4 regions of the Phreatobacter aquaticus genome follow, and region 1 is predicted to be linked to each of the others. Evidence: predicted binding sites of a transcription regulator. Region 1 holds the regulator's gene; each other region holds the start of a gene.
What was found. Region 1 encodes PhoB, which activates phosphate uptake and scavenging genes when phosphate is short. Its sites were predicted from a motif close to TGTCATNNANCTGTCAT; they were not measured.

Region 1 (7,830 bases):
CAGCCGATTGCGGCCCCGTTCTGTTCGCCGATGAGGCCGCCGGCGTCGTCGGTGCCGCCCATGCCGGCTGGAAAGGCGCCATCGGCGGCGTGCTGGAGGCGACGATTGCCGCCATGGAGGGGCTCGGAGCAGACCGCACCCGCATCCGCACCGCCATCGGCCCGCTGATCCGCCAGCCGAGCTACGAGGTCGGGCAGGGCTTCGTCGACCAGTTCGTCGCGGCCGATGCCGGCTATGTCCGCTTCTTCTCAGCCGGCAAGCCGGGACATGCCCAGTTCGACCTGCCGGGCTTCATCGCCCATCGGCTGAGGCTGGCCGGCGTCGGATCGGTGGATGACCTGGGCCTCGATACCTATCCGGACGCCGACCGATTCTTCTCCTATCGCCGCACCACCCATCGCGGCGAGCCGGATTATGGCCGGCATATCGCGGCGATCACGCTGGCTGCGCGGTAGCCGAGGGGTTCTGCGGAGACCTAGGCGTCCTTCGAGGCTCGGCTTCGCCCCACACCTCAGGATGAGGCACGGATAGGGTCCGCCCGCGGCACGACGGGAGGCAGGCCTGCTCTTTCCACCCTCATCCTGAGGTGCGAGCACCAGCGAGCCTCGAAGGACCTCGTCCCTGCATCACTCCCCGCCTCGTTCACCATGGTTAGCGAAGTATGAACACCAGCTGGACCGACCTGCCGCGCCGGGTTATCCAGAGCGACCGGAGGCGTTCCATGTCGCGTGTCTCGTTTCGCTCCCTTGCCCCGCTTGCCGTCGCCGGTCTGGCACTTGCCGGCTGCACGGCGGATGGCTCGACCACATCCGGCACGGCGGGGCTGCCCGCAGCGGGTGCCATTGCCTTCGAGGCGATTGATGGCGCTCCCTCCACCGTCAACGAGCGGCTGGTCGGCCGTCTGACCGGCGAGGCCGCCTCCCGCCGCATTCAGGTCGTCGCCCGCGACGGCGCCCCCCGCTATCGCGTGCGCGGCTATATGGCGACGTCCGGTTCCGGGGCGTCGGCCACCGTCACCTATGTCTGGGACGTGTTTGACCCCCAGCAGCGCCGCTCCACCCGCATCGCCGGCGAGGAGCGCGTGGCAGCTCAGGGACGCGATGCCTGGACCGGGCTGGACGATGCCGCAGCGGGCCGGATCGCCGCCCGCTCCATGGACCAGATCGCCGCCTGGATGGCGACGCCGCAGAGCGCCGCCCCAGCAATTGCCAGCGCCCCGCCGGCAGCTGAGCCGACGGCGCAGGCACCGGTCGTGACCGCCGCATCCACCTTCGCCTCGCCCCAGGCCGCACCCGCCGGCGCGCCTCCCGCCACCACCGCCCAGACCGGTGGACCACTCGAGCCGCTGCCTGCGCGGCAATAAAGAGTCACTCAACCGTCACACCCGCTTGATCTCTGTGTGTTGCGGGCGCCACCGCCATTGTGGCGGACCTGCACGGTTGCTAAGAGGGCCGCGCGCTTCCTCCATTCCGCGCCACAGCCTGAGCGAGACTACGTCGATGTCGAGAAAACCCGGGATCAAGATCGTTTCCGGCAACTCCAACCGACCGCTCGCCGAAGCGATCGGCGCCTATCTGCAGACGCCGCTGACCAAGGCATCAGTCAGGCGGTTCGCCGATATGGAGATTTTTGTCGAAATCCAGGAAAACGTGCGCGGCGAGGACGTCTATATCGTCCAGTCGACCTCGTTCCCGACCAATGACCACCTGATGGAGTTGCTGATCATCTGCGATGCGCTGCGCCGCTCCTCGGCCAAGCGCATCTCGGCGGTTATCCCCTATTTCGGCTATGCCCGCCAGGACCGCCGCTCCGGTTCGCGCACGCCGATCTCCGCCAAGCTGGTCGCCAATCTGATCACCCAGGCCGGTGCCGACCGCGTGATGACGCTGGATCTCCATGCCGGCCAGATCCAGGGCTTCTTCGACATTCCGACCGACAACCTCTTCGCGGCGCCGCTGCTCGCCAAGGACATCAAGGACAACCGCGACATCGCCGATGTGATGGTCGTGTCGCCCGATGTCGGCGGCGTGGTGCGCGCCCGTGCGCTCGCCAAGCGCATCGATGCCCAGCTCGCCATCGTCGACAAGCGCCGCGAGCGCCCCGGCGAGAGCGAGGTGATGAATGTCATCGGCGATGTCGAGGGCAAGAGCTGCATCCTCGTCGACGACATCGTCGATTCCGGCGGCACGCTGGTGAACGCGGCTGAAGCCCTGCTCGCTCGCGGCGCCAAGGATGTCTCGGCCTATATCACCCACGGCGTTCTGTCGGGTGGCGCGGTGGCCCGCATCACCGCCTCCAAGCTCAAGGAACTGGTGATCACCGATTCGATCCTGCCGACCGAGGCTGTCAGGGTTGCGCGCAACATCCGCACCCTGTCGGTTGCCAGCCTGATCGGCGAGGCGATCGCCCGCACCGCGACGGAAGAGAGCGTGTCGAGCCTGTTCGACTGAGGGCTTTCGAAGGCTTGTAGCTCGGATTTCAATAAGGTCCTTCGAGGCTCGCTTCGCTCGCACCTCAGGATGAGGTGGGGATGGATCTGGGCTAGCGTCGCAGGACGTGGCGGTAGGCGCTCCTTGGCGCTCTCCCTCCATTCCTCATCCTGAGGTGCGAGCGAAGCGAGCCTCGAAGGACCTTTTTCTTCCTACCTCACCTTCCCCATCGCCTTCTCGACCTTCGCCAGAAACGCCTCGCGCTGTCCGTAGCTCGCCGAATCCATCCGGTGAAGCGCCAGCCACAATGTCCGGCATTTCGGCGCCACCAGCGGTGGCAGGCCGCGCAGCAGGGTGCGCCGTCCCGGCTCCGACATCCAGAATTTCCACCACCACCAGGGTGAGCCGAGCGTCGAGATCGCCCCGATGAACCGGATATTGGTGAGAACTCGGCCGATCGGCTTGCCAGGCACAGGCATGCGGAAGGTGGCATGCGGGATCCAGACCCGGTCGAGCCAGCCCTTCAGCATGGCGGGGAGTCCATACCACCAGGTCGGATAGACGAAGAGCAGGCCCTCGCACCAGCGCAGCGCCGCCAGGTGCTCGGCAATCGGGGCCTCGTTGTCGCCCACCGTGTGATAGCCGCGGCGCTCCTCGGCGCTCATCACCGCCTCGAAGTCCATGGCGTGGAGATCGAGAAGCCGGACATCATGGCCGGCCTCGCCCAGCGCTGCCACCGCACGGTCACGCACGGCAGCGGTGAAGCTCTCGGAACAGGGGTGGCAATAGACGACAAGCATGCGCATCGAAACAGTCTCATGGGTGGAATCGCTGCCGACAAGGGTGCATGCGACGGCGGACGATGCTAGAGCCACGCCATGGCTCCTCCTCTTCTGCAATTGCAGGCTATCCACCTCACCTTTGGCGGCACACCGCTCCTGACCTCCGCCGACTTGTCGGTCGAAGCGGGCGACCGGCTGGCGCTTGTCGGCCGCAATGGCTCGGGCAAATCGACCCTGCTCAAGATCGCCGCGGGGCTGGTCGAGCCGGACGGCGGCACGCGCTTCGCCCAGCCCGGTGCGACCATCCGCTATCTCCTGCAGGAGCCGGATCTCTCGGCCTTCGACACGACACTTGCCTATGTCGAGGCGGGGCTGGGCCCAAGCGACGACCTCTATCGCGCGCGCATGCTGCTGAACGATCTCGGCCTGACCGGCGAGGAGGGCACGGCCTCGTTGTCCGGCGGCGAAGCCAAGCGCGCGGCGCTTGCCTGCGCGCTCGCGCCCGAGCCCGACATTCTGATTCTCGACGAGCCGACCAACCATCTCGACCTGCCGGCGATTGAATGGCTGGAAAAGGCGATCAAGGCCTCGCGCTCGGCCATCGTCATGATCAGCCACGACCGGCGCTTCCTGGAAAATCTGTCGCGCGCCACGGTCTGGCTCGATCGCGGCGAGACGCGCCGACTCGACAAGGGCTTCGGCTTCTTCGAGGCCTGGCGCGACGAGGTGCTGGAGCAGGAGGAAATGGCCCAGCACAAGCTCGATCGGCAGATCAACCGCGAGGAGCACTGGCTGCGCTACGGCGTGTCGGCCAGGCGCAAGCGCAATGTCCGCCGTCTCGGCAATCTGCTGGGCCTGCGCAAGGATTTCCGCGAGCACCGCAAGGCGGTTGGCAATGTCTCCATGGTGGTGTCGGAAGCCGAGGCCTCCGGCAAGCGCATCGTCGAGGCGCGCGGCATCTCCAAGAGCTTCGGCGACCGCAAGATCGTCGACGATCTGACCATCCGCATCCTGCGCGGCGACCGGTTGGGACTGGTCGGCCCGAATGGCGCCGGCAAGACGACGCTGGTACGCATGCTCACCGGCACGCTGGAGCCCGACGAGGGCACGGTGAAGCTTGGCGCCAACCTGTTGATGGCGACGCTTGACCAGAAGCGCGAGGAGCTCGATCCGGCGACACCGCTCGCCGAGGCGCTGACCCGCGGGCGCGGCGACTATGTGACGATCAACGGCGAGAACCGCCATGTGATCGGCTACATGAAGGACTTCCTGTTCACGCCCGAGCAGAAGGGCACGCCGGTCGGCGTTCTCTCCGGCGGCGAGCGCGGCAGGCTCCTGCTGGCGCGCGGCCTCGCTAGCCCCGCCAATGTTCTGGTGCTCGACGAGCCGACCAATGATCTCGATCTCGAGACGCTCGATCTCCTGCAGGAAATGCTGACCGATTTCCCCGGCACCGTGATCCTGGTCTCCCATGACCGCGACTTCCTCGACCGGGTCTGCACCTCCGTGCTGGTCAGCGAGGGCGAGGGCCACTGGGTCGAATATGCCGGCGGCTACTCCGACATGGTGGCGCAGCGCGGCGCGGGTGTTCAGGCCCGTAAGGTGGAAGCGGCCGCCAAGGCGGCGGCACCGGCCGCTGCTTCGGCTCCAGCGGCTTCGGCAGATGCCGGCAAGCGCAAGCTCACCTTCCGTGAGAAGCACGATCTCGACAGCCTGCCGGGCCGCATGGAAGCGCTTGGCCGCGACATCGCCAAACTGCAGGCGATCCTCGCCGATCCCGCCCTGTTCACCCGCGACCGCCCGGCCTTCGACAAGGCCTCGGCTGCGCTGACCAAGGCGCAGGGCGAATTGCAGGCGGCCGAAGACCGCTGGCTGGAGCTGGAAATGCTGAAGGAGAGCCTGGAGGCGTGAGCCTCAGGCCGCAACCGTTCCCGCGAACCGTTCGTTGAACGCATAGCCGGAGCCACGCACGGTGCGGATCGGATCAGGCTCGCGCCCACGGCGGATCGCCTTGCGCAACCGGCCGATGTGAACGTCCACCGTCCGCTCGTCGATATAGACGTCGCGGCCCCAGACGCCGTCGAGCAGCTGCTCGCGGGTATAGACGCGGCCGGGCGACTGCATCAGGAACTCGAGCAGGCGGAACTCGGTCGGCCCGAGATTGATCTCGCGCCCGGCGCGATGCACCCGGCGCGTCTCGCGGTCGAGTTCGATATCGCCGGATTTCAACAGGCTGGACAGATGTTCCGGCTTGGCGCGGCGGAGCAGCGCCCTGACGCGGGCCAGCAGCTCCGGCACGGAGAACGGCTTGACGATGTAGTCGTCGGCGCCGGTGGCAAGCCCGCGCACGCGCTCGCCCTCCTCGCCGCGCGCAGTCAGCATGATCACTGGAAGACGCTCGGTCTCGGCCCGCAGACGCAGGCGGCGGCAGAGTTCGATGCCTGACAGGCCCGGCAGCATCCAGTCGAGCAGCATGAGATCGGGCACCGCCTCGCGCAGCCGCACCTCAGCCTCGTCACCGCGCCCGACCACCTCCACCCGGTAGCCTTCGGCTTCCAGATTGTAGCGCAGGAGGACGGTGATGGCCTCTTCGTCTTCCACCACCATGATGCGTGCCGTCATGACATCTCTTCCCTTGTCGCTCCGGCCGGCGCGTCAGTTGCCCGCGCCGAAGATCGTCGTGTCGAGCTTGGGGCGCTCCTCGGCGAGCGCGGTGCCGGTGACGATGTAGTGGATCGTCTCGGCGATATTGGTGGCGTGGTCGCCGATCCGCTCCAGGTTCTTGGCGCAGAACAGGAGGTGCGTGCAGGAGCCGATATTGCGCGGATCCTCAAGCATGTAGGTCAGCAGTTCGCGGAACAGCGAATTGTACAGCGCGTCGATGTCGCCATCGGCCTTCCAGACCTCAAGGGCGGCGGCCACATCGCGATGGGCATAGGCATCGAGCACGCGCTTCACGCGCTCCAGTGCCAGGCGGGCCATGGCGTCGAACCCGCCGGTCACCTTGGGCAGCGACACCTGGCCATTGATGGCGATGGCGCGTTTGGCGACGCTCTTGGCGAGATCGCCGACCCGCTCGAGATCGGCGGCAATGCGCAGGGCACCGACGACCTCGCGCAGATCCACCGCCATTGGCTGGCGGCGCGCGATGATCAGGATGCCGGTCTCTTCGATCTCGCGCTGCATGGCATCGATGGCGGGATCGGCGCGGCGAACTTCCTCGGCGAGCGGCACATCGGCCCGGATCAGGCTGTCGATCGCGCCGACGATCTGCTTCTCGACGAGGCCGCCCATTTCGGCGACGCGCTGCGACAAGCCCCTCAATTCGTTCTCAAAGGCGCTGACGATATGCTCGTTCATCGAGATCTCCTGACGGGCGGGGAAAGCCTGCCCCAATAAACCCGCGCCGCGACGTTTCTATGCCGGCGAGGTGACATATCAATGACGATGATTTGGCCTGTTTTTCAAGGTCTTGCAGGAAGTGCGACAGCTAGGCGGCTGATTCGGTTGACGCAACCGCTTCCAGCCTGACCGTGAAGGTCGCACCTTCTCCCGGCGGGCTCTCGATGGTCAGCCGGCCGCGATGGCGGTTGACGATATGCTTGACCAGCGCGAGCCCGAGGCCGGTGCCGCCCTTTTCCCGGCTCGACACGACATCCACCCGGTAGAACCGCTCCGTCAGGCGCGGAAGGTGCTCCGGCGGGATCCCCGGCCCGTGGTCGCGCACCGCTACCACGGCTTCCTCGCGGTCCGGGTTGGATCGATCGCGCGTGACCGCGATCTCGACCTTCTTGCCCTCGGCGCCATATTTGATGGCGTTCTGGGTCAGGTTCTCGAACAGCCGGATCAGTTCGTCGCGGTCCCCCGCGACCATCAGCGACGGCTCCTGGCAATCGAGGCTGACCGACACGCCTTGCGAGGCCGCGGACGGGCCCAGCGTCTCGCGGACATGGCCGATCAGCGGTACGAGGTCGATCCGGTCGGTCGGCCGGACGTGCTCGTTGAGCTCGACGCGCGACAGCGAGAGGAGATCGTCGATCAGCCGTGACATGCGCCGCGCCTGGGCCAGCATGATCTCGAGAAAGCGTGCGATCGCCGGCGGATCGTTCTTGGCCGGCCCCTGGATGGTCTCGATGAAGCCGAGCACGGAGGCCAGCGGCGTGCGCAGTTCGTGGCTGGCATTGGCGACGAAATCGGCGCGCAGTCGTTCCAGCCGGCGCGATTCCGACAGGTCGCGCAGCGACACCAGAACGAAATCCGGGATCGCCTCGTCACGGCCGCGCGCGGTGATGGCAACCGGAGTGACCTCCGCGCGGAACCAGCGCATCACCGGCACACGCTCGGCATAGTCGACTTCCTGGATCGTGTTGGTGGCGAGCGCCGCGCGCACCGCTTCCACGACCTCCGGGGCACGCAGTCCAAGGGTGAGAGGCTCGCCGCGCCTCAAGCCCGGGATCAGCTCGTGCGCGCGGGCATTGTGGCTGCGCACGATCAGCCGGGCATCGAGCAGGATGGCCGGGGCGGGCAGGGCGGTGATCAGGCCCTCGATGGTGAGATCGGTCAGGGGCGTGCCGCGACGGGCCACTCCCTCCGCGGCGCCCATCGGATGCTTTCCGCCG
Region 2 (7,830 bases), 180 kb from region 1:
GCGCACCAGCACTTCCGCCACCTTGGCGCCGTCAACCGGCGGCACGTCGCGATAGCCCGCCATCTGCTTGGCGATGCGGGTGCGGGCGATCATGTCGCGGGCAATCCGCATGTCGAGCGGCGGCAGCGCCAGCGCGCGATCCTTGATCAGCTCGACGGCCTTGCCGCCACGGCCGAACAGCATGACCGAGCCGAAGGTCGGATCATCGGCAAGACCCGCGATCAGCTCGATCGCACCGGGCCGGAGGATGGTCGGCTGGATCATGACCCCGTCGATCCGCGCATTCGGGCTGAGCTTCGGGATGCGGGTCAGCATGTCCCGCGTCACCTCTTCCACCTGCGCCTTGCTGGTGAGCCCGAGCCGGACGCCACCGACATCGGACTTGTGGGTGATGTCGGGCGACAGGATCTTCACCGCCACGCCCTTGCCGATGGCGAGGAACGCCTCGGCGGCCGCACCGGCCTCTTCCGGCGTCGTCGCGGCGGCGATCGGCACGGTCGGAATGCCATAGGCGCGCAAGATGCGATCGACCAGGATCGGGTCGAGCCAGCGGCGCTTGGCCTTCACTTCGGCGCTGATCGCGGCGCGCAGCTCCGCGAGATCGTCCGGGGAAACGATATCCGCCGTCTCCGGCGTCTCCATCAGCGCATCCTGGCCGCGCCGGTATTCCACCATATGCATGAAGCCGCGGGTCGCTTCCGCCTCTGTCGGGTAGCTCGGCAGGCCGGCCTTGGCGAAGATGCCGGTCGCTTCCTCCTGGTCGCCCAGCCAGACCGACAGGACCGGCTTGACCCGGTCGCCCCGCTTGCGCCGCTTGGTCACGACCTCGACGACGGCCTCTGCTGCTTCTCGGCTCGGCAGCAGGGCCGTCGGACAGTTCATCACCAGAACCGCATCGATATGGGGATCGTCGAGGGCGGCCTCCATGGCCGACGCATAGCGAGCCGCATCGGCGTCGCCGATGATGTCGATCGGATTGGCCCTGGACCAGGTCGCCGGCATGGTCTTGTCGAGCAGCGAGACGGTGTCGGCCGAGAGCGTCGCAAGCTTGCCGGAGAGATCCATCAGGCTGTCGACGGCGAGCACGCCGAGGCCGCCGCCATTGGTCACGATCCCGAGCCGGTCGCCATGGAACAGGTTGAAGCGCGACAGCGTCTCGGCCGCGGCGATCAGTTCGTCGAGATCGCGGGCCCGCACCAGGCCCGCACGGCGGAAGGCCGCAGCATAGACATCATCGGCGCCGGCGAGCGCACCGGTATGGGATCGCGCGGCGGTGGCGGCGGCGGCATGGCGGCCGGATTTCAGCACCACCACCGGCTTGGAGCGGGCGGCGGCCCTGACCGAGGCCATGAACTTGCGCACATCGGTAACCGCCTCGACATAGAGCAGGATCGCACGCGTGCGGTAATCCGCGGCGAAATAGTCGACGCAGTCGCCGAGATCGACATCGAGCTGGTCGCCAAGCGTCACCACGCCGGAAAAGCCGATCTGCCGGCGCTCAGCCCATTCCAGCAGGGTCGCGGCAATGGCGCCCGACTGGGAGATGAAGGCGAGCGGTCCAGGCCGGGCCCCACGGGAGGCAAAGCTCGCATCCACCTTGCCATGCGGCGCGATCACCCCGAAGCAGTTGGGACCGACGATGCGCATGCCATGGGCGCGCGCGATGGCATTCATCTTCGCGCCGGTCTTGGCGGCGGTTGAGCGCTCCAGCGCCGAGATGACAACGGCGGCGGGAAAGCCCCGCTCGGCGGCTTCGGCGACCAGGCCAGGGATGGTTGCGGCCGGCGTCGCCAGGACCACCAGATCCGGCGTCTCCGGGAGGGCCGCCAGCGAGGGATAGGACTTCAGCCCGGCCAGGACGTCGTGCTTGGGATTGACCGGATAGAGCCGGCCGTCAAATCCGGCGCGCTGCATGTTGGCCAGCAGCGCCTGTCCCATGGACCGCGTTCGGTCCGTCGCGCCGACAATGGCGACGGAGCCGGGCGTGAAATAGCGATCGAGACGATAGAGGCTCAAGGCGCGCACTCCGGCTTTGGCGACGCAGATGCGGATCGATATTGCACTGCAACAAGACAGGCATGTTGCAGGCGATCATCCAGCCCGCCTTGCGCCGGATCAAGGCGCACGGTTTGGCGGCCGCCGCGAGGAGGCCTTACGCCGCACCGGCCTCATGCTTGTCCAGAAAATCGCCGATCGACAGCGTGCGGAAATCCGGCAGCGCACGGCGCAGCCGCTCGTGATCCCAGTCCCACCAGGCCAGTTGCAGCAGCCGCTCGGCCGTCGCCTCGTCGAACCGGCGGCGGATCGGACGCGCCGGATTGCCGCCAACGATCGTGTAGGGCTCGACATCCTTGGTGACGATGGCGCCAGCGGCAACCACCGCCCCCGTTCCGACCGTCCGGCCGGCGAGGATCACGGCGCCATGGCCGACCCAGATGTCGTGGCCAAGCGTCACCCAGTTGGAGCGCCGCCAGTCGAAGAAGCCCGCCTCGTCCGGCTCGCCATCGAAATAACGGGATGCGCGATAGAGAAAGTGGCTCTGGCTTGCCCGTTCCATCGGATGGTTGCCGGGATTGATCCGGACATGGGAGGCGATCGAGCAGAACTTGCCGATGGTCGCCATGTCGATCTGGCCATCCTGCACGATGTAGGAATAGTCGCCCATCGTGGTCTCGGAAATGACCGTCCTTGCGCCGACTTCGGTATAGGCGCCGAACCGGCTGTCGCGGATGATCGCTGCCGGATGGATGGACGGTTCGAGACCGAGATTGCTCATGAAAAGACCTGCTGCCTGGCTTCGCTGCGGAATGAGATGCCCTAGTCTTGGGCATATGACGAATTCACGACAGGCAGACGACAATCCACAGTAAAGGCGCGCGTCCTGGCCGCAGGTTGCACTGTCGTGATTGTCACAAAAGTGTAGCAGCCATCGCCTAGAGCCGAGACGAGAACAGGCAGCCCTTCCCGGCGCCTGATCCCGTGCGTGGTGAGGCCCGATGCTGACCATTGATCGCGTTACTCGACGGTTCGGCGCCAAGGCGGCGGTCGAGGACGTGTCTCTCGAAGTGGCCCCCGGCGCCTTCGTGGGCGTAATCGGGCGCTCTGGCGCCGGCAAGTCGACGCTTCTGCGCATGATCAACCGGCTGCAGGAACCCTCCGAGGGCCGCATCCTGTTCGAAGGCCGCAACGTGACGACGCTCACCGGCGCGGACCTCCGCGACTGGCGTCAGTCCTGCGCCATGATCTTCCAGCAGTTCAACCTCGTCGGCCGGCTCGACGTGATGACCAATGTGCTGATGGGCCGCCTGAACCATGTCGGCACCGCACGCGCCCTGTTCAAACTCTGGTCGATCGACGACCGGGCCATCGCGCTCTCCGCTCTGGAACAGTTCGACATCGCAACCCTTGCTGCCCAGCGGGCCGAAAGCCTCTCCGGCGGCCAGCAGCAGCGCGTGGCAATTGCCCGCGCCCTGGTGCAGGAGCCCAAGATCATCCTCGCCGACGAGCCGATCGCCTCGCTCGACCCGCGCAACACCCGCATCGTCATGGATGCGCTGCAGCGCATCAACAAGCATTACGGCATCACGATCATCTGCAATCTGCACTCGCTCGACATTGCCCGCACCTATTGCGACCGGCTGGTGGGAATGGCGCAGGGCCGCATCGTGTTCGACGGTGCGCCGGAAGCTCTGACCGACGATGCCGCCCGCGACCTCTACGGCATCGAGGCTGGTGACGTGCTGGACGGCCACACACCCGTGCCGGCGCCGGCCGCGCAGATGCCAAGCCCCGCCTTCGCCTGACCCAAGTCCTGCATGAGGCCGGCTGGGACCGGCCTTCGCCTTTTCAACCGGAGATGAAACCCATGTTCGATCGCCGCCAGATTGTCACCGGCCTCGCCGGCCTGCCCTTCGCCGCCTCCGTAGCGGGTGCCCAGGGCGCCTGGCAGAGCCGCTATCCGGAGTTGGTCTTCGCTGTGATCCCGGCCGAGAACGCGTCCGGCACTGTGGAACGCTACACGCCCTTCATCGAATATCTCGGCCGCGAACTCGGCGTGAAGGTCACGCTGCGCGTCGCCAATGACTATGCGGCCGTCATCGAAGGCCAGCGGGCCGGCAACATCCATATCGGCTTCTACGGCCCCTCGTCCTATGTCCGCGCCCACAGTGTGACCCAGGGCGGCGTCGAGCCCTTCGTGGTGGAAGTGCTGCAGGACGGCTCGGTCGGTTATTATTCGGTCGCCTATGTCCGCGCCAACAACCCGGCGACCCGGATCGAGGACCTGCGCGGCAAGAACCTCTGCCTCGTCGATCCCAACTCGACCTCGGGCAACAATGTCCCGCGCTTCGCGATGTCCAAGCTCGGCATTGGAACGCCCGATCAGTTCTTCGGCCGCGTCGTCTATGCCGGCAGCCACGAGAACGCGGTGACCGCCGTGCTTCAGGGCACCTGCGATGTCGCCTTCAACTGGTGGAACTCCGAGACGGATTCCAACCTGGCCCGGATGGCTTCGAAGAACATGGTGAAGTCCGAAGACTTCAAGATGATCTTCAAGTCCGACCTGATCGCCGGTTCGCCGGTTGCCTATCTGACCTCGCTCCCCGCCGACCTGAAGGCTGCCATCACCAAGGCCTTCGTCGAGGCGCCTGTGAAGGCCAAGGCGGCCTTCGACCGCTGGTCCGACGGCAAGAACCAGGGCTTCAGGCCGACGACCCATGCCGACTACAAGGCGATCGTCGACCTCCAGGCCTTCGTCGACCAGCTCCGCCGCCAGCGTTCCTGATCGAGACGGGCGGCATCGGCTTCCCGACGCCGCCCCATCCGGAGGCCATTGGCCATGCTTCGCCGTCTGTTCCTGACATTGGTCTGCCTGTTCGCGGCCGGCACCATGGCCACAGCCCAGGACTGGCGCCAGCGCTATCCAGAGCTCGTCTTCTCGGTCACGCCTTCGGAAAATGCCGGGGGCGTGACCGACCGTTTCGAACCGTTCCTCGCCTATCTCTCGCGCGAGCTCGGCGTCCGCGTGACCCTGCGCATCGCCAATGATTATGCAGCCGTTATCGAGGCTCTGCGCACCGGCCAGGTCCAGTTCGCGCATTTCGGCCCGGCCGCCTATGCCCGCGCTCTCGTCGTCACCAATGGCGGCGTCGAGCCGCTGGTGACGCTCGCCAATTCAGCCGGCGCCGTCGGCTATTTCTCGGTCCTCTATGTCCGCGCCGGCGATCCCGCCCAGTCCATCACCGACCTGCGTGGCCGCAACATCTGCCTCGTCGATCCCAATTCGGCCTCCGGCAACAACGTGCCGCGCTTCACGATGAACAAGCTCGGCATTGACCCCGAACAGTTCTTCGGCCGCGTGGTCTATGCCGGCAGCCACGAGAATGCGGTGATGGGCCTGATCCAGGGCACATGCGACGGTGCCTTCAACTGGTGGAACACCGAGCGGGAATCCAACCTGTTGCGCATGGCCGCCAAGAACATGGTCAAGGCCGAGGATGTCCGCATCATTCTGAAATCGACCCTGATTCCGGGCTCGCCGGTCGCTGTCATGAGCAGCCTGCCCGTGGAGCTTCGCGAACGGATCCGACAGGCCTTCCTCGATGCCGCCGCCAAGGATCCGGCAGCCTTCCAGCGGATCAGCGACGGTCAGGCCACCAGCTATGTCCGCGCCAATGCCGAAGATTACCAGGTGATGCAGGAACTCCTGCAATTCGTCGACCAGATGCGGCGTCGCAGGAGCTGATCCGTCCATGAATGCTGCAACCACCCGCCTGCCCGAAGCACAGCTTGCGCCGCTGATGGCGGCCTATGAGCAGGCGATGGCAGCCAAGCGTCGGCAGGTCTGGATCGGCTTCGCCATTCTGGTCGCCGTCACCCTGCTCGCAGGTTTTGTCGCCGAGGTACGGCCCGGCACCTTCTTCACCAACCTCTACCGCTTCACCGACTACCTCGGCCGCATCTTCACCCTCGACAACGGCCCGGCCTCCGGCCGCTTCGTGCTGGTCGACGTGGTCGAATGGATGTGGGGCTTCGACAAGTGGATGAAGCTCCTCGCCGAGACCCTGCTGATCGCCTATGTCGGCACGATCATGGGGGCGGTCGGCGGCTTCTGCCTGGCTTTCGTCGCCGCGCGCAACCTCGCCCCCACCTCATGGATGCGGTTTGCCGCCAAGCGCGTTCTCGAATTCTGCCGCACCGTGCCGGAGATCGTCTTCGCGCTGATCTTCGTGGTCGCCTTTGGCCTTGGACCCGTGCCGGGCGTGCTGGCTATTGCCATCCATACATTCGGTGCGCTCGGCAAGCAGTTCGCGGAAGTTGCCGAGAATATCGACATGAAGCCGATCGACGGCCTGACCGCCACCGGCGCGACCTGGATCGAGCGCATGCGCTTTGCCGCCCTGCCCCAGGTCACCTCCAACTTCGTCAGCTATGCGCTGCTGCGCTTCGAGATCAATGTGCGCGGTGCCGCCGTCATGGGCTTCGTCGGCGCGGGCGGCATTGGCCAGGACCTCGTGGAGGCGATCCGCAAGTTCTACTATGCCGACGTCTCCGCCATTCTCGTCCTGATCATCGCAACCGTCATGGTCATCGACCTTGCCACCGAGCGTGTGCGCCACGCCCTGATCGGACTGGAGCACCGTCAATGACCACCGCGACCGATCCCAACCATCCCGTGGTCGCCGATGCCCTGGCTGGCCGCGCTGAGATGATCATGCGCTATCCCGCGATCTTCGCGCCCTCCTCCGCGGGCCGCCTGAAGGCCGTGGCCGTCACCCTGGCATTGCTTGGCCTGTTCATCTTCGGCATGATCGAACTCGGCTTTTCGCTGACCAGGATGATCACCGGCCTTGGCCAGCTCGGCGTCACCATCGCGCACATGATGCCGCCCTCCACCGGGACTTGGACGAAGTTCTTCATCTACCTTCATGCCCTGGCCGAGACCGTCGCCATCGCATTTCTCGGCGTGATGGTGGCGGCAATCCTGGCGCTGCCCTTCGGCTTCCTCGCCGCCAAGAACGTCATCCCCAACTGGATCGTCCATGTGCTGGCGCGCCGCTTCCTCGACACGGTCAGGGGCGTGGATGAACTGATCTGGGCGCTGATCTGGGTCGGCGTGGTGGGGCTTGGACCCTTTGCCGGCGTGCTGGCGCTGGTGACCGCCAATTTCGGCGCCTTTGGTAAGCTCTTTTCCGAGGCCATCGAGACGGCCGACCGCAGGGCCGGCGAAGGCATCCTGTCGACAGGGGGAAACAACCTCCACGTTGCGCGCTTCGCGCTCCTGCCGCAGATCCTGCCGGTCATCGGCAGTCAGGTCCTCTACTATTTCGAGAGCAACACCAGGTCTGCCACCATCATCGGCATTGTCGGCGCCGGCGGCATCGGCCTGCATCTCGCCGAGCAGATCCGCGTGCTGGAATTCCAGCACGTCTCGGCCCTGATCCTGATGATCCTCGTCACCGTCGCCGCCATCGACCAGGTGTCGAGCCGCCTGCGGTTTGCGCTGATCGGCGAGGCCGGACAGGCCCGCTGATCAGCTACACGCCATTGGGAGGCCCCACCCCAACCCTCCCCGCAAGCGGGGAGGGGGCCAAATGCGCTCACGGCATGATCACGCCGAATTCCCGGTGAAATCGCTAGCTTCGCTGGCGGGCTGAGCCCCCTCCCCGTTGCGGGGAGGGTTGGGGTGGGGTTCCTGCCAATCTCACAAGGTCGCTTTCAGCGCTTCTGCCCTATCCCCCGACCGTGATCCGCACGCGATCCGCGGAGAAATGCGAGCGCGCCCACTGGATCGGCAGGCCATCGGGATCGACATTGACGCTCTCGATCACC
Region 3 (7,830 bases), 830 kb from region 1:
GACCGCCTTCGGCGAGCGCATCATGCCGGCACGGTCGGAGAGCGTCAGCGGCAGCGACGTGTCGGCAACCTTCAGCAGCAGCGCGACTTCAAGCGGTCCGCGCACCTCGATGGAGGCGATCGACGCGAGATCCACCTTCACGGCCGACCGCTGGTCCGTCAGGCCCCATTCGAGGTTCTGTTTCACCGCCGCGGCGTCGAGCGCCGAGCCGTCATGGAATTTCACGCCCGACCGCAGTTTCAGGACCAGCGTCTTCGGGTCCGGATAGGCCCAGGACTCGGCAAGGCCAGGCTTCGGCGTCAGCGACACGAAGTCCCATTCGATCAGGCTGTCGAACAACGCGTAGAGATAGGCATGGTCGGGACCGGATCGGCCGGTCATCGGATCGAGCGTCGATGGATTATGCGGTGCCGCGATCTTGAGCGTTCCGCCCTTCCGCGCGGCCTGCGCGAAGACCTGCGAAGGCGTGAGGAGCGCAGTACCAGCCGTCAGCAGCAGATTGCGGCGATTGAGCGCGAAAGAGTCGAGATTGCCTGATGCCAAGCTCATGTCATTCCTCCCGTAATTCTTGATTTATTGGAGGGAAGGAAACAGCAGCAGGTGCAATTATGTCAACAGACAATCTTTGTGTCATCTGATGACACGATCATGTGGACCCTCTGCGCGCGGTGAGGCTCACGTGCAGGACAAGCGGTCAAAGCCGGAATGAGGGCACGATCCGGCGCCATTCGAACCGTTTGAGCGCAGATTGCTGATCATCTGATCGATCACTTGTTCGGCTTGACCCGCTTCCCACTCCGCCCTATCGGCCGAAAGACCGGTGTCGGAGCGACAGGGCTGCAACGATCCGTCGCAGCCCCCTCGCCGTGGCTTGCCCGCCGGTGGGACCTCAGGCGATGCGGCGTGCGCCTGCCTGATCGACCAGCACTTCGGCCGGTGCAGGATGGCTCAGGAAGCCGGCTGGGCTCGCGCTGAGGCCATAGGCACCTGACTGAAGCACGGCAATCAGGTCGTCGGCGACCATCGCAGGCAACATCGCCTTGCGCGCCAACGTATCCAGCGGCGTGCAGAGGGGGCCCACGACGACAGCCGGCTCGAAGGCCCCTTCACCCATCCGGTTCGCTGCGACGATGGGGTAGTCGCGCTTGACGATCTGCCCGAGATTGCCGGAGGCCGCGAGATGGTGGTGCATCCCGCCATCCATGATCAGGAAGCGCTGTCCGCGCGACATCTTCGCCGCGTTGACGGCCATCAGGTAGACACCGGCCGGACCGACCAGATAGCGGCCGGGCTCAATCAGTGTCCGGGCGTCGCGGATGAGCGGTTCGGCCTGCTTGAAGGCGGTCAGCGCCGCCACCTCGCTCTTGAGGTGGGCGAGATCCAGCGCCATCTCGCCGGTGAAATAGGGAATGCCCAGCCCACCGCCGAGATCGATGGCGCGGAGCGGCCGTCCGGCATGGCGTGCAACGCTGGCCGCGACCTCAAGACCGTGGCGCCATTGCGTGGCGAGAACGCCTGCATCGAGGATCTGCGTGCCGGCGAACATGTGCACGCCCTGCAGATCGAGATCCGGCAGAGCCATGATCCGGTCGACGACCGGACCGATCGCCTCTTCGTCGAAACCGAAGGGTGCGGGCTTGCCGCCCATGCGCATGGCACCGCCCTGGGCTTCGGCAACCGGGTTGACCCGGATCGAGACCGCGACACGACGGCCATGCCGTGCACCAGCAGCCGCAACGCGCCCGATCTCTTCCTCGGTCTCCAGATGGATCTCGCCGATCCCCGCCGCGACAACCGCATCAATCTCGTCAGCGCGCTTGCCCGGACCGGCGAACAGGATGCGCGCAGGATCGGCGCCTGCGGCAAGGGCCGCCCGGAACTCGCCGAGCGAGGCGATCTCGAGGCCCGCTCCCTCCTCCAACAGCACAGCGATAACCGCCGGATTCGGATTGGCCTTGATGGAAAAATGGATCTCGGCAAAGCCATCGAGCGCCGCGGCCAAGTCCCGACAGGTCCGGCGGATCAGGCCCGCATCATAGACATAGAGCGGCGTCCCGAACTGGTCGGCGAGATCACGCGCGGCGACACCGCCGATCATCAGGTCCGCACCGCGCACAGAGAACTGGCTGGCGATCAGCTGCTCGGCGAGCGGAATTGGCTGGCCGGAGCTCATGTCAGGCCCCACCCGGCTGGATGCGCTCAGCGACCAGGCCGACATAATCGACCTTGCCATTCGGCGTCACGGGCAGGCTCGCGACCAGCTCGATTGCGCGCGGCACCATGTAGGGCGGCAGATGGTCGGCCGCGCGACCGAGTACCACGGCGGGGTCCACCGGTTCAGAGGCCACCGCCACCGCATGAACCTTCTGCCCGGCGAACGGGTCGGGCAGTCCGATCACGGCCACCTGCTGGAACGGCGCGAGGCCCATCAGGCATTCCTCGACCTCGGTCGAACTGATCCTGTGGCCCGACGACTTGATCATCGTGTCGTTGCGCGCGACGAAATAGAAGTAGCCATCCCCGTCCTGCGTCACCAGGTCGCCGGAATAACAGACCATATCGCCGCCCCTGTCGGCGGGAATGAAGGGATGCGGCTTCAGCACCTCGGCGGTTGCCTCCGGCTTGCCCCAATAGCCCAGCGATACGGTCGGCCCGCGATGCACCAGAATGCCCGCCTCGCCGGGCTTGACCGGGCGGCCTTCGGCGGTGACGGCGAAGACCTCGCATTCGGGGATGGCCTTGCCGATGGAGCCCGGACGCCGGTCGATCTCATCCGGTGGCAGATAGGTCGAGCGAAAGGCCTCCGTCAGCCCATACATCAGGAAGATCCGGGTATCGGGCAGCCGCTCGCGCAGCCGCCGCACGGTGTCGGTCGGCACGGCGCCGCCCGAATTGGTGATGTAGCGCAGGCTCGGCAAGGCGGTGCGCGCCAGCGACGGCGTGGCGCGGGTGAGGATCGCCCAGATGGTCGGCACGCCGGCCAACCCGGTAATGCCGTGGTCCCGGATGGCGCGGACGATCTGGTCGCCGAATTGGAAGGTCAGCAGAACCACCAGTCCGCCCTGCTCCACCGCCGTCAGCAGCTGGTTCAGCCCGTAATCGAAACTGAACGGCAGCAACGAGAGTATCCGGTCCTCGGCATTGATGCCGAGATAGGTGCGCACGATGCGCGTGCCGGCGACGAGGTTGCGATGGCTGAGCATCACGCCCTTCGGCCGTCCCGTCGATCCGGACGTGTAGAGAATGGCGGCAAGGTCCTCGCCGATTCCGTCGGCGGGCAGCGACGCCACCGGCGCGGCCTGCCAGTCAGCGCCATCGACGGTCATGATGACGATGTCGAGCCCCGCCAGGCCCGGGCCAAGAGACGCTGCAAGCGCCTCGCTGGTGAGCAGGATCCGGGCGCCGCAATCGGCAAGGATGTGGCGGACCTGTTGCGGTTTCAACAGCACGTTGACCGGCACGAACACGCCACCGGCGAGACTGGTTCCGAAGATCGCCCAGCATTCCTCGAGGCTTTTCGGCAGTGCGATCGCCACGCGGTCGCCGCGCTCGAGGCCGGCACCGGCGAGGCGCCCGGCGCATATGGCTGCGGCACCCTGCAGCTCTTCGCGGGTCATCGTCCGGTCGCCGTCGATCAGCGCCGGTCGGCCGGCGCCGCCTGTCTCACGCGCCAGCAGATGATGGACCAGGACCGGCTCGCCGCTCACTTGCGCGCCCGCTCCACGAAGCGCGCCAGATGGCCCAGGCTGTCAAAATTGGCGGGATCGAAATGCTCGTCGGTCAGTTCGATGCCGAACCGCTCGTCGAGAAAGGTCATCAGTTCCAGAATACCGAGGGAATCGATCGCGCCGCTGGTCAGCAAGGGCGTCTCATCGGTCAGCACCTGTCCCGCAAAAACCGGAAACCGGCTGCGCAGGAAGTCCTCGATTGCGGCTTGGGGATCGCCGGCGGATGGCATTGTTCAATCCTCGTCAGTCAGGCTAGAGGCGCAGGAACACGAATTCCGACCATGCGTGGTCGACGCAGTCCCCTCCCATGTCACCCTTATAGAACGTAGGTGGTGCACCAGTCGTGAACCAGCCGCCTGGCACCAGGTCTCCTGCTCTGGCTGGCACGTCCACGCAAACCATGCCCTGGCTGAGAAGAAACCGGGCTACCGCGCCAAACTGGCCGAAAAGCTCGCTTTTGCGCTCGGCATAGATCAGGCGCGCGGTCGGCAGCCCGCGGCGGCGTTTTGGTTGAAACACGATCGGCGACACCCGCTCGCCCTGCACCAGCCCGGCAGTGATGCAGCCCATTGCGGCATGATCAGCGACAATCAGCCGCTGTCCGGGCGTGAGCGCCGAAGATGCCAGTGCGTCTCCGGTGATGAGCGCCTCCGACCATCCGCCGAACAATGCAGCCCACGGAAGCACCGCGCGGGTGCTCCCGCTGTTCCATGGCTGGAAGCCAAGATTACCGATCAGCCTGCGTACGGATGGGCTTGGCGTGAGATCGGTGAAGGTTGCGCCCGCCTCGGCCGTCAGGTGCTTGAGCATCATGGGTGCAAGCCAGCGCGCCTGCTCTTCGACATACCAGCTCGACAGATTGACGACCCGGCGACGCTGGCCATCCGGCTCCATGCGCTCACTCACCATGGTCAATGCCACTCCGGTCCGGCTACCGGGTTTCCCCATCAGATAGCCGACAGGGCCGAAGCCGTTGGTCTCATGGTGGCGGGTCAGACGCTCCAAGCCGTCGCGCCAGAAGCTCTCGTCATGGACCGGAAACCCTTTCCGAAACAGGGCAATCGCTTCGTCCACACTCGTGTCGTCGATGGCGTGAAGCATGGTCCGAAATGCTGCCGTCGGTTATGCGGTCTGTGCGGTCAGCGCACGCCCGCAAGGCAATGCCAAACCATCGTGCGCAGACGTCGCAACAACGGCATGATGATGTCAATGACATTTCGCTGACGATGGTGAAGATCGGACCTGCACCACGATCTCAGGCCGCCACTCGAACCCGTTTGATCTTTGAGTCTTCACCCGCTGCGCCCGAAAGCATTTTAGAGGTCTGAAAGGCGGAACAGCCGCCGGTGACAATGTTCCGCGGTGCAAACGGACTAACCTGAACTCCGGATACCTGGGAGAGCATTGCGACCAGTCTGGCACGGCCAGAGCTGGGCTATGCCGGAAGCTCAGCCAAGGCCATTGGTAACCGCCGGAATCAGTCGCCAAGGTTTCACTTGCCTGTCATCAAGAGCGACCCAACAGTGCGTGTACGATGGCCAAGAACCGTTTTCCCGTCTGGCGGCTGATTCAGAGCGAACTGGAGGCCGAGATTCGTTCTGGCCTGATCGGTCCTGGCGACCAATTGCCGTCCGAGAACGAACTCGCCGAGCGATTTGGCGTCAATCGCCATACCGTCCGCACCGCCCTCGCCAATCTCGCCATGCTCGGACTGGTTCGAGCACGGCGCGGGCGCGGCGTCTTTGTCGAGGATCGCCCGCCGGAGTACCGGATCACCCGAGACTCCAAGTGGAGCGAAATCGAGCGCCAGATGAACACCGGGCCATCGGGCCAGCTGCTCGGCTCGAGCGAAAGGCTGGCCACCTCGGCAATTGCCGGCCTGCTGGCTGTTCCGGTGGCAACTCCCATTGTGATGGTCGAAACATTGCGGGGCGCCAGCCCCTCTCTGCTGATCTACAGCTACCATGTCTTCGAGCGGGACAGGTTCGTCGGCATCGATGCTGCGGTCTCGCGCACAGGCAGCTTTACCGATGCCTTGGCTGAATTCGGGGTCGAGGCATTCTTTCGAGCCTCGACCTGGATCGACTGCCGGATGCCCCGACCGCGCGAAGCTGAAGCCCTATCGATACCGCTCGATGCTCCCGTCCTGGTGATGATGTATGTCGACAGCGACACCGCTGGCCGGCCCTTGCTCTATGGCAATGCGGTGATCCCCAGCGGAAGCCTCGTGGTGCGCATCGATACCCTGTAGCCGAAGCGGCTGAGGCCGGCCGCAGCCCTTTCGATCGTCACATGCCCGTTAACTTGTCGAGTTAAATGCGACAAGTGAAGCCGCAATGGCGGTACAGACGGGCAGGATCCATGGCCGGCATCTCTTTGCGAGACATCCGCAAGACCTTCCGGGACACGCCCGTTCTCCACGGAGTGTCGCTCGACATTGCCGATGGCGAGTTCCTGACGCTGGTTGGCCCATCGGGCTGCGGAAAGACAACTCTGCTGCGGATCATCGCCGGCCTGGAGACCCAGGACGCGGGTGACGTGTTCATCGGACAGACCATGGTCGACGACCTGCCGCCCAAGGCGCGCGATGTCGCCATGGTGTTCCAGTCCTACGCGCTCTATCCCTACATGACCGTTGCCCAGAATATCGGCCTGCCGCTGGAAATGCGGCGCCTCTCGATGCTGCAGCGCCTGCCTGGCGTTGGAAGACTTGTTCCCGGCACGCGCACAGCCCGCGCTGCCATCGACACCGACGTCAAGGTCGTGGCCGAGGGGCTCGGCATCGGTCATCTCCTCGCCCGCCGGCCAGCCCAACTCTCCGGCGGCCAGCGCCAGCGCGTGGCGCTCGCCCGCGCCATGGTCCGACGGCCCAAGGCCTTCCTCATGGACGAGCCCTTGTCGAACCTCGACGCCAAAATGCGCGTGCAGGCGCGCACCGAGATCTCCGAGCTTCACCGCAGCCTTGGCTCCACCTTCGTCTATGTCACCCATGACCAGGCCGAGGCGATGACCATGTCGGACCGCGTGGCGGTCATGATGGGGGGCCATCTGCTGCAGATCGCGCCGCCCCAGGTCATCTACGACGATCCCCAGGACCTCGCGGTCGCAACATTCATTGGCACGCCCGAGATCAACACGCTGCCGGGTCGCGTCGGCAATGATGGTCGCGTCGAGGTGGCCGGCCAGTCGTCGCCGATCCAGGTTGCCGCTGCGCCGGGCACCGAGGTGACAGTCGCGATCCGCCCCGAGGCGCTGATGCTTGCGACGCCTGCCAGCGCCAGCGAAATCGCCATCGGAGGCACCATTCGCCATGTCGAGATGCTGGGAGCAGAGACACTCCTCCACGTCATAGCGGGATCGGTGACCAAGCCGCTCGTGGCACGGGTCGAGCCGTCCGTCGGTGCGCGTCTGAAGATGGGCGGGCCCATCACGCTGGTGGCGCAGGCAGACCGCCTCCTGGTCTTCGGCAAGGACGGCAAGCGCATTGCGCAACGCTCCCCATCGGCCATCACCCAGCGCCCCGTGCGCGGTGAGGCGGTCCATGTCTGACCTCGCGCTCTCCAGCCCCTTAACCCTGCCGATCACCCGCAAGGCGCGCGCCGGCGAGGTCGCCGAGCAACTCGCCGCCTGGGTGCTGGCCGGCCCCGCTTTCGCGCTGATCTGGATCATGCTGCTCGGGCCGACGGTCGCCGTGTTCCTGTTGTCCTTCACCGACTGGACCTTCGGCATGCCGGAGATCGGCTGGGCCGGTCTCGACAATTACCGAGAGATGATCGGCGACGAGGTGTTCTGGAAGACGCTGCGCAACACCCTGACCTATGTGGCCTTCGTCGTCCCGCTGTCGGTCTTTCTGGGCCTTGCAGCAGCCATCCTGATCGAAGCGGGTGAGGGCCTGCGCGGGTTCTACCGCGCGGCGTTCTTCCTTCCGGTTGTCTCGACACTGCTGGCCATGGCGCTCGTCTTCCAGTTCGCTTTCCACCCGACGGTCGGCGCCATCAACCAGACGCTATCCCTGTTCGGCATCCCGACCACCGACTGGCTGAAAAATCCCGACACCGCGCTGTTTGCCCTCGGCGTCATCGGCATCTGGCAAGCCATCGGC
Region 4 (7,830 bases), 1.0 Mb from region 1:
GAGCGCATCTCCATCGTTTATCGCGGTGTGGAACTGGCCAAGCTTCTGGAGGCGCAGGGCATCGCCCGGCTCGATCGCCATGGCCTGCGCGCCGCCACCATCATGATCACCGCGAAGGACGGTTATCGCGCGAGCTTTTCGTGGGGCGAACTGTTCATCACGTCGGGCGGCAGCCGCGTGCTGCTGATCACCGGCGAGAACGGCCGCGCCAATCCGGCGCGGGAAGGGGCCTTCAGCCTCAGGGCCTTTGCCGACCTCAGGCCCGGTCCGCGCCATGTCCGCGATGTCGCCGAGATCCGTGTCGTCCTGCCGCGCTGAGCAGGCCTGGCCTTACTGGTTCGAGACCAACGGGCGGAGCACCTGGAACAGGCGGTCGCCATAGCCCTTGGCGGTTCGCCGGTCATATTCGCGCAGCAGCAGAAGAGCGAGATCGACCGAGCGGTAGCAGTCGTAGACGATGACCGCCATGCGCAGGATCTGATCGTCGGTCAGGAGGTCGAGACGGGTGACGTCGCGGATGAAGATGGCATCGGCCCAGAACACCTGGCTGTGGCCGGTATAGGGGTCCTTGCCGAGCAGGATCGGCGCGTAGTCGCGGGTGACCAGCGGTTCGAGTTTGTGGATCATGTAGCCCTGCGCCCTCAGGCACATCTCGATTTCCGAGAACAGCGGCTGGCCGTGATATTGCGGCAGGAATTCCACTTCGGTGTGAACAACCAGCCCGCTTTGCAGCCGCGACAGGCCGTTCTGGAACACCATCAGCTCGCCGCCCTGGATATCGATCTTGAGCAGATCGAGGCCGGCCGTCTCGTTCACATCGTCCAGCCGGACCGTGTCGACTTCCTCCCGGCGCGTGACCTTGGACCAGGCGGTGAACTGGGAGAACAGCGAGAAGATCGCCGGATTGGGCTCCAGCAGGGAAGTCAGCCCGGGCATGGCGCAATGATGGAGCGTGTGGCGCTGCCCATCGGCCACCGCGTGGGGCAGATAGGTTTCGCCGGGGCCCTTCACCTGATTGAGCTTGGCAAGCGCCTCCAGATTTGGCTCGAAACCAACCACCGTCGTCTGGCCGCCCGCCAGCAAGGGCGCATAGGGAGCAGGGCCATCAATCGGATTGGCGCCGATGTCGACGATCTTGATCGGGCAGTCGATGTTCAGGAACTGGCGAAGTCTGGGCGGGAAGGAACGTTTGACGGTTTCAATATAGGCAGCTTCATCGAAACCAGACATGTGAATGATCGCGTCCCAATTGCATGTCCGGACGGGTTCGTGGACATGGGCCAGGCGGGCGAGGCAAGCTGGCGCACCGGATGATTCAGTCAATCCGAGAATCACCCCGAAAGATAGGCCACGCGCCCCGGTCTCCACTGCTGAGCCGGGTGCCGGTGACCACAGGACCCTGCCATGTCGCTCGATACGCCCGTTGCCCAGGATTTCCGCGATGCCGCCTACAACAATGGGGCGGCAGTGCCCTCCTGGACCGAGACTTTCGCGCGCTGGACCGAGCAGTCGGCGGTGATCCGCGCGCGCCATGCCGCCACCATGGATCTGCCCTATGGCCCGGGCGAACGCACGAAGATCGATCTCTTTCCCGGCACCAACCCGGAGGCGCCATGCCTCGTCTATTTCCATGGCGGCTACTGGATGCGCAATTCGCGCGAGATGTTCGCCAATCTCGGCGAGGGGGTGAGAGCGCATGGCTGGTCGGTGGCGATCCCCGGCTACACGTTGGCACCCGAGGCCAGCCTGCGCGAGATCGTCGCCGAGTGCGAGGCGGCGCTCGACTGGCTCCAGGCTCATGGGCCAGCCCATGGCGTCAGGGGGCCGCTGGTCGTGGCGGGCTGGTCGGCCGGTGGGCATCTCGCCGCCGTGACGCTGGCGCATCCTGCGGTGAAGGCGGGGCTGGCGATTTCCGGCATTTTCGAACTGGCGCCGCTGCGCGACACCTATCTCGACGAGAAGCTGAAGCTCGAGCTCTCCGAGATTGCGGATCTGTCGCCGCAGCGCCGTCCCGTGGTGATGAAACCGCTGACCATCACCTATGGCGCGGAGGAACTGCCGGCGCTGGTGGCCAATTCCGTCGGGTTTCATGCGCTCAGGACGCGGGCGGGAGCACCGGGTGATCTCAAGCCGATCGGTGGCGCGCACCATTTCTCGGTGCTGGACGGGCTGCTCAAGGCCGACGGCGATCTGACGGGGATGCTGCTGGCGCTAGGGTGAGGGACCGCCTCGGTGGGGGGATTCTTCCCAGGCCCCATCCCGCCGCTCCTCATCCTGAGATGCGAGCGTCAGCGAGCCTCGAAGGACCTCTTTGCATCCCGCCTGCGCAGGCCGATCCTTCGAGGCTCGGTCGCTGACGCTCCCTCGCACCTCAGGATGAGGTATGGAGGGAGCGGGGCCGAGAAAGTGCCGATCTTCCGCCCGCAGCCCCTCTCACACCGCGATGCGCCCGCCGCCCTTGCGCGTGATCGCGACGATCGACGGCCGCGGCGGGGTATCGGGCTTGAAGTCCGGCCAGCGGGTGGCCGGGTTCTCGAAGGTTGCCGGCGGCGCGTTCGGGTTCTCGTCGTCGCTTTCGCCGGGATGCTGGACCGCGACGAAGAAGGTCTCGCCATCCGGGGTGAATTCTGGCCCGCACATTTCGGCGCCGAAGGGCACCTTGAAGAACAGTTTCGACGTGCCGCGCGCGGCGCCCTCGGTCTCCATGGCCCAGACACCATCATTACGGCCGGTCTTGTGCGGCATGTTGCCGTCGGTGGTCACCCACAGCCGGCCTTCGGCGTCGATGGCGCAATTGTCGGGCATGCCGAACCAGCCGTCCTTGGTGGTCGCCGGATTGAAGGTCGCGCCGACGGCTGCGATCGAGGGGTCGCCGCAGCGCACCAGGATGTCCCAGGTGAACCGCGTTGAGGCGTGGTCGCGACCATCTGGCAGCATCTCGATGATGTGGCCGAAACGGTTGTCGGAACGCGGATTGGCGGCGTTGACCTGATCGTCCTTGCGCTGGTTGTTGTTGGTCAGCATGACATAGACCTTGTCGGTCTGCGGGTTCGCCTCGACATCCTCGGGCCGGTCCATGCGGGTGGCGCCAAGGAGGTCGGAGGCGCGGCGCGCCTCGATCACCACATCGGCCTGGCTGTTGAAGCCGTTGGCAGCGGTCAGCGGCCCCTCGCCATGAACGAGACGCAGCCAGTCGCCGGTGCCGTCGGCATTGTAGCGGGCGACATGGAGCGTGCCCGCGTCCAGCAGGTCCTTGTCGCGGATGCGGTCACCCGACACGGTGCCTGCGGTGACGAACTTGTAGACATAGTCGAACCGCTGGTCGTCGCCGGCATAGAGCACATACTGGCCGCCCTTGGCGGTGATGCCGGCTGCGCCCTCGTGCTTGAAGCGGCCGATGGCGGTGCGCTTCTTCGGCACGGAATTCGGATCGAAGGGGTCGATCTCCACCACCCAGCCGAAGCGGTTGGCCTCGTTCGGCTCCTTGTTGATGTCGAAACGCTCGTGATAGTCGCCCCAGTTCATCCAGCGGCCTGGAATGCCCATGCGCTGATAATTGCGGGCCTCCGGATGGTCGGGCGTGCGGGTGCCGGAGAAATAGCCGTTGATGTTCTCCTCGCAGGTCACCCAGGTGCCCCAGGGCGTGCGGCCGCCGGCGCAATTGTTGAGCATGCCCAGAACCTTGCGGCCGGTCGGGTCGGCATTGGTCTGCATGCGGGGGTGGCCGGCCGCCGGGCCGGTGATCTCCATCTCGGTCTCGGCGGTGATGCGGCGGGCATAGCGGGAATTGGCCACCACCTGCCAGGTCTCGCCCTCGCGCTTCACCTCGATCACCGTTCCGCCATGGGCCATCATCTCGATCGCCACGAGTTCCGGCGTCATCGAGGCGAAGGGCTCGCGGCCCTGACGCTTGGCGCGCGCATCCTGCACGCCGAGTCCGGGGAACATCAGTTCCTCGTTGGTATATTCGTGATTGACGCAAAGCAGGCCGTGGCGGCCAGGCTCGGCGGCACCCGGAACCGGGAAATAGCCGAGATAATCGTTGTTGTAGCCGAACTGGCGGGCCTGGGCGGCGGAGGTCTGGGCCGCGGGATCGAAGGCTGGGGCTCCTGACAGAACCGGATCGCCCCAGCGCATCAGCACCTGGGCATTGTAGCCATTGGCCACTTCGGCGTGCTCGGTGGGGGTGGAAGACAGTTCCTCGAAGGCGAAGGATGGCGTGGTCGAGCGGCCTTCCGCCTTCAACGCATCCGGCCCGAGCGTCGCGGTGATCGCACCGACGCCGAGCACGCCCTTGATCAGGTCGCGGCGCGAGAAGCGCTCGGCGATGATGTCGCCGATGGTCGGATTGCCGGCGGGGCTCGACCCCTGGTCCTCATTGGCCTCGGCAGCCTTGGAGCGGGTATTGGCGGGCATGGTGTCGGACATGGTTTCGGTCCCTGGAACCGGATTTGAGGGCTCAGTCTAGAAACTGCCCGCCAGCTGCAACAGATCGGTGACAAGACGCATCCGCCCGCACGAATCGGCAGGGTCTCAACAGATCGTTTACGCGACAGTGCGTATTCTGACGAAAGGGGGTCGCAGGCGTCGGAACAAGGAGTGAGCCGATGGACCGCGTACTGGGTCTGGTCAATGTCGAGGCGGATCTCGCCAAGCTGATGCGCGCCGCCGAACGGGCGGGGCTTGCGCTCGGCTGTATCGATCCGGAAGAGACAGGTCTGGTCCTGCCAGGCGACGAGAAGGATCCCGCGTGGACGCTGGGCCGCGTCGGCGCCTGGTTGATCACGGGTGCGCTGGCCGGCGCTTTCCTGGTGCTCTGACAGCCAATGCCGGTCAGTCCGGCTGGATGCCTGCCTGCGCGACCACCTTGCCCCATTTGTCGATTTCCGCCTGGATATAGCTGGCGAAGCGCTCGGGCGTGCCGCCCTGAATCTCGATGCCCAGCACGGTCAGCTTGGCCTTCACGTCGTCGGCTGCGAGCGCGGCATTGATCGCGCCATTGAGCTTCGTCACGATCTCGGCCGGTGTGCCCTTGGGCGCCAGAATGCCGCCCCAGGTATTGGCGTCGTAACCGGCAAGGCCGGTCTCCGCCATGGTCGGGATTTCCGGCAGCGACGGCGAGCGCGTGGTGGTGGTGACGGCGAGCGCGCGCACGCCGCCCGACTGCACATGCGGCAGGATCGCGGAGATCGTGTCAAAGATCATGTGGGTGCGGCCCGACAGGAGGTCGCCATGGGCCGCCGTGGAGCCACGATAGGGCACATGCAGCATGGTGGTGCCGGTCATCGACTTGAACAGCTCGGCCGCCATGTGCAGCGAACTGCCCTTGCCGGATGAGGCGAAGGTCGCCTGCGGATTGGCCTTGATCCAGGCGACCAGTTCCGGAACCGTTTTCGCCGGCACGGACGGGTGGATGGCGAGCACCAGCGGCACGACGTGGGTGAACACGATCGGCGCGAAATCGCCGACCGGGTCATAGGGCAGGCTCTTGTAGAGATGCTTGTTGGTGGCGTGGCTGGAGGCGACGATCACCAGCGTGTAGCCGTCCGGCGGGCTCTTCGCGACGACATCCGTGCCGAGATTGTTGGCCGCTCCCGGCCGGTTCTCCACCACAACGGATTGACGCAGCGACGTCTGCAGCTTGTCGGCGACATTGCGGGCGATGATGTCGATGGCGCCGCCGGGCGTTGCCGGCACGACGATCTTGATGGTCTGTGACGGGTAGGGGGCCTGGGCATGGGCCGGGGCGGCAAGGCCAGCCATGGCTGGAACAAGCGGCAGCTGCAGCAGAACACGGCGGTTCAGCATGGGGTCGTCCTCCAGATGTCGTTTCCTGGCCCCTCTGCGGGGGCTCATGGCGACAATAGGATGACTGGCCCGAGGGTCTGTCAAACCCGACTGGGATCAGGGCTGATCCCACCGTGTGGATTGCGTAGGATCCAGACCGAAGCCTCAATAGGCCGGAAGAGCCTCGAGGCCGTCGCGCTTGGCGATCACGCCCCAGGGCGAATCCTCATCCAGAACCACGAAAATCTCGACAGCCGGCTGGCCGGGGCGCCGGAGGGTCAGCCTGTGGGGGCCGGGGGCGAGCTCAAGGCTCGGCGGCCGGTGGGTCTCGGGCGCGCCCAGTCCCGGGACGATGCCCGGGCGAACCTGAATGGTCCGGCCTGCAATCTCGAACGCGGCGGGGCGGTCCGTTTCATTGCCGAACAGCACGACGGCCCGGCCAGGAACGATCATCATGGCATTGTCGCGCGCGAGACGCTCGCGGACGACGCGCAGCCTGATGTCGGTGAGGCCGGTCGCCCTGCTGTGCTCGAGCGTCAGAAGCCCGGGCCCGTCGGAGGTCGTGAAGCGGATACGGCCATGGGTTTCGGTCAAGGTCGCACCGGGTTCCTCCTTCCAGCCGCGGCCGATCAGTTCCCGGCGGTAGAAGGCCGCGATGTCGGCGGTGGTGGCCGGAACGCGGGCGGTCACATAGGTCGCAAGGCCGCTCCCCTGACCTTCGCCGCGGCTCGGCTGCGGGATGACGAGGCCGTTCACGGCCTTGGCGGTCAGTCCATTGGCCTGTTCCTGGGGTGCGGGTGGGGGCGTTGGCGCAACCGCGACCGCGGCGCTCTGGGCCGCGTCCGGTGCCACAACACCGTCGGCCTGCTCGACGATGACCTGGGAGCCCGCGGGCTCCGGCCGGATGGCGATCTGTATGGCCTGGCGGCCACGCTGAAACTCCATGCGGATTTCGCTCCGCCGTTCCTGCATGCCGCTCGGCTCGTGCCATTGCAGGTGGTTCATCGTGACGCGGTAGAAGCGCACCAGGTCCGCGCCGGAACATGCCGTGGCGAAGGTCAGGCGGCGCGTGGCGTGATCGATGCTCGCGCTGCGCGCATCGCGCGGCATCGGGGCGAGCGAGGGCAGCGGTGCCCCGGCCTCGATGCGGGCCTGCGGCACAGGGCGTGGCTCGCAGGGCTGCTGGGCCTGAACCGAGCTCGTCCAGGCCAGGGCGATCATCATGGCCGCGGGGCCGGACATGCCACGGATTTGCATTCGAGACCCCTTGGTCGGCATGCGCCTGGCGCTTCGGTGTTCAGCCTGCCCGATGGAGAGGAACCTTCGCAAGCCTTGGGATCGATGATTGAAGCGCCGGACCGCGCCGCCAACCCGTTGACGCGCCCACCCAAAGAAAAACGGGCACCCGAGGGCGCCCGTTGGAGAAGGTGACCACGACATCTCGCGGTTGGGAGGAAGCTCGTTTGGCGCGAGTGCCGCGCGAAAGGCTTGGCTGGCCAAGGATGAGGCGGCGCGAACGCCGCCCCAGGAGCCTCAGACCGAGTAGTACATGTCGTACTCGACCGGGTGCGGGGTCATTTCGAAACGCATGACCTCGGTCATCTTCAGCTCGATATAGCTGTCGATGAAGTCGTCGTTGAACACGCCGCCGGCCTTCAGGAACGCGCGATCCTTGTCGAGGTTCTGGAGAGCCTCGCGCAGCGAGCCGCACACCGTCGGGATCTTCTTCAGCTCCTTCGGCGGCAGATCGTACAGATCCTTGTCCATGGCAGCGCCCGGATCGATCTTGTTGGTGATGCCGTCGATGCCGGCCATCAGCATCGCCGCGAAGGCGAGGTACGGATTGGCGGTCGGATCGGGGAAGCGGACCTCGACGCGCTTGGCCTTCGGGTTTGCCGTCCACGGAATACGGCAGGAGGCCGAGCGGTTGCGGGCCGAATAGGCCAGCAGAACCGGCGCTTCATAGCCCGGGACCAGACGCTTGTAGGAGTTGGTCGACGGGTTGGTGAAGGCGTTCAGTGCCTTGGCGTGCTTGATGATGCC

Region 2: phnC (phosphonate ABC transporter ATP-binding protein) is a predicted target of PhoB. The motif match lies at 2,843-2,859, and genes of this name have one in related genera.
Region 3: phnF (phosphonate metabolism transcriptional regulator PhnF) is a predicted target of PhoB. The motif match lies at 5,219-5,235, and genes of this name have one in related genera.
Region 4: E8L99_RS19080 (PhoX family protein) is a predicted target of PhoB. The motif match lies at 4,485-4,501, and genes of this name have one in related genera.

Annotation. Positions count from the first base shown of each region.
Region 1 is NZ_CP039865.1:50,545-58,374, reverse strand. Features, by position in the region: gene pgeF (peptidoglycan editing factor PgeF) at 1-455, shown strand, start outside; gene E8L99_RS00275 (hypothetical protein) at 722-1,363, shown strand; gene E8L99_RS00270 (ribose-phosphate pyrophosphokinase) at 1,500-2,450, shown strand; gene E8L99_RS00265 (NAD(P)H-dependent oxidoreductase) at 2,642-3,235, opposite strand; gene E8L99_RS00260 (ABC-F family ATP-binding cassette domain-containing protein) at 3,308-5,122, shown strand; gene phoB (phosphate regulon transcriptional regulator PhoB) at 5,126-5,833, opposite strand; gene phoU (phosphate signaling complex protein PhoU) at 5,867-6,571, opposite strand; gene E8L99_RS00245 (sensor histidine kinase) at 6,702-7,830, opposite strand, start outside.
Region 2 is NZ_CP039865.1:230,091-237,920, forward strand. Features, by position in the region: gene E8L99_RS00955 (bifunctional acetate--CoA ligase family protein/GNAT family N-acetyltransferase) at 1-2,025, opposite strand, end outside; gene E8L99_RS00960 (LbetaH domain-containing protein) at 2,153-2,776, opposite strand; gene phnC (phosphonate ABC transporter ATP-binding protein) at 2,997-3,803, shown strand; gene phnD (phosphonate ABC transporter substrate-binding protein) at 3,866-4,783, shown strand; gene phnD (phosphonate ABC transporter substrate-binding protein) at 4,838-5,743, shown strand; gene phnE (phosphonate ABC transporter, permease protein PhnE) at 5,751-6,647, shown strand; gene phnE (phosphonate ABC transporter, permease protein PhnE) at 6,644-7,531, shown strand; gene phnF (phosphonate metabolism transcriptional regulator PhnF) at 7,731-7,830, opposite strand, start outside.
Region 3 is NZ_CP039865.1:4,196,597-4,204,426, forward strand. Features, by position in the region: gene E8L99_RS19920 (ABC transporter substrate-binding protein) at 1-549, opposite strand, end outside; gene E8L99_RS19925 (type III PLP-dependent enzyme) at 890-2,173, opposite strand; gene E8L99_RS19930 (AMP-binding protein) at 2,175-3,638, opposite strand; gene E8L99_RS19935 (acyl carrier protein) at 3,704-3,958, opposite strand; gene E8L99_RS19940 (hypothetical protein) at 3,981-4,829, opposite strand; gene phnF (phosphonate metabolism transcriptional regulator PhnF) at 5,263-5,979, shown strand; gene E8L99_RS19950 (ABC transporter ATP-binding protein) at 6,090-7,277, shown strand; gene E8L99_RS19955 (carbohydrate ABC transporter permease) at 7,270-7,830, shown strand, end outside.
Region 4 is NZ_CP039865.1:4,019,871-4,027,700, reverse strand. Features, by position in the region: gene E8L99_RS19095 (molybdopterin-binding protein) at 1-318, shown strand, start outside; gene E8L99_RS19090 (FkbM family methyltransferase) at 331-1,230, opposite strand; gene E8L99_RS19085 (alpha/beta hydrolase) at 1,405-2,220, shown strand; gene E8L99_RS19080 (PhoX family protein) at 2,434-4,428, opposite strand; gene E8L99_RS19075 (hypothetical protein) at 4,608-4,820, shown strand; gene E8L99_RS19070 (Bug family tripartite tricarboxylate transporter substrate binding protein) at 4,834-5,808, opposite strand; gene E8L99_RS19065 (hypothetical protein) at 5,953-7,029, opposite strand; gene glnA (type I glutamate--ammonia ligase) at 7,321-7,830, opposite strand, start outside.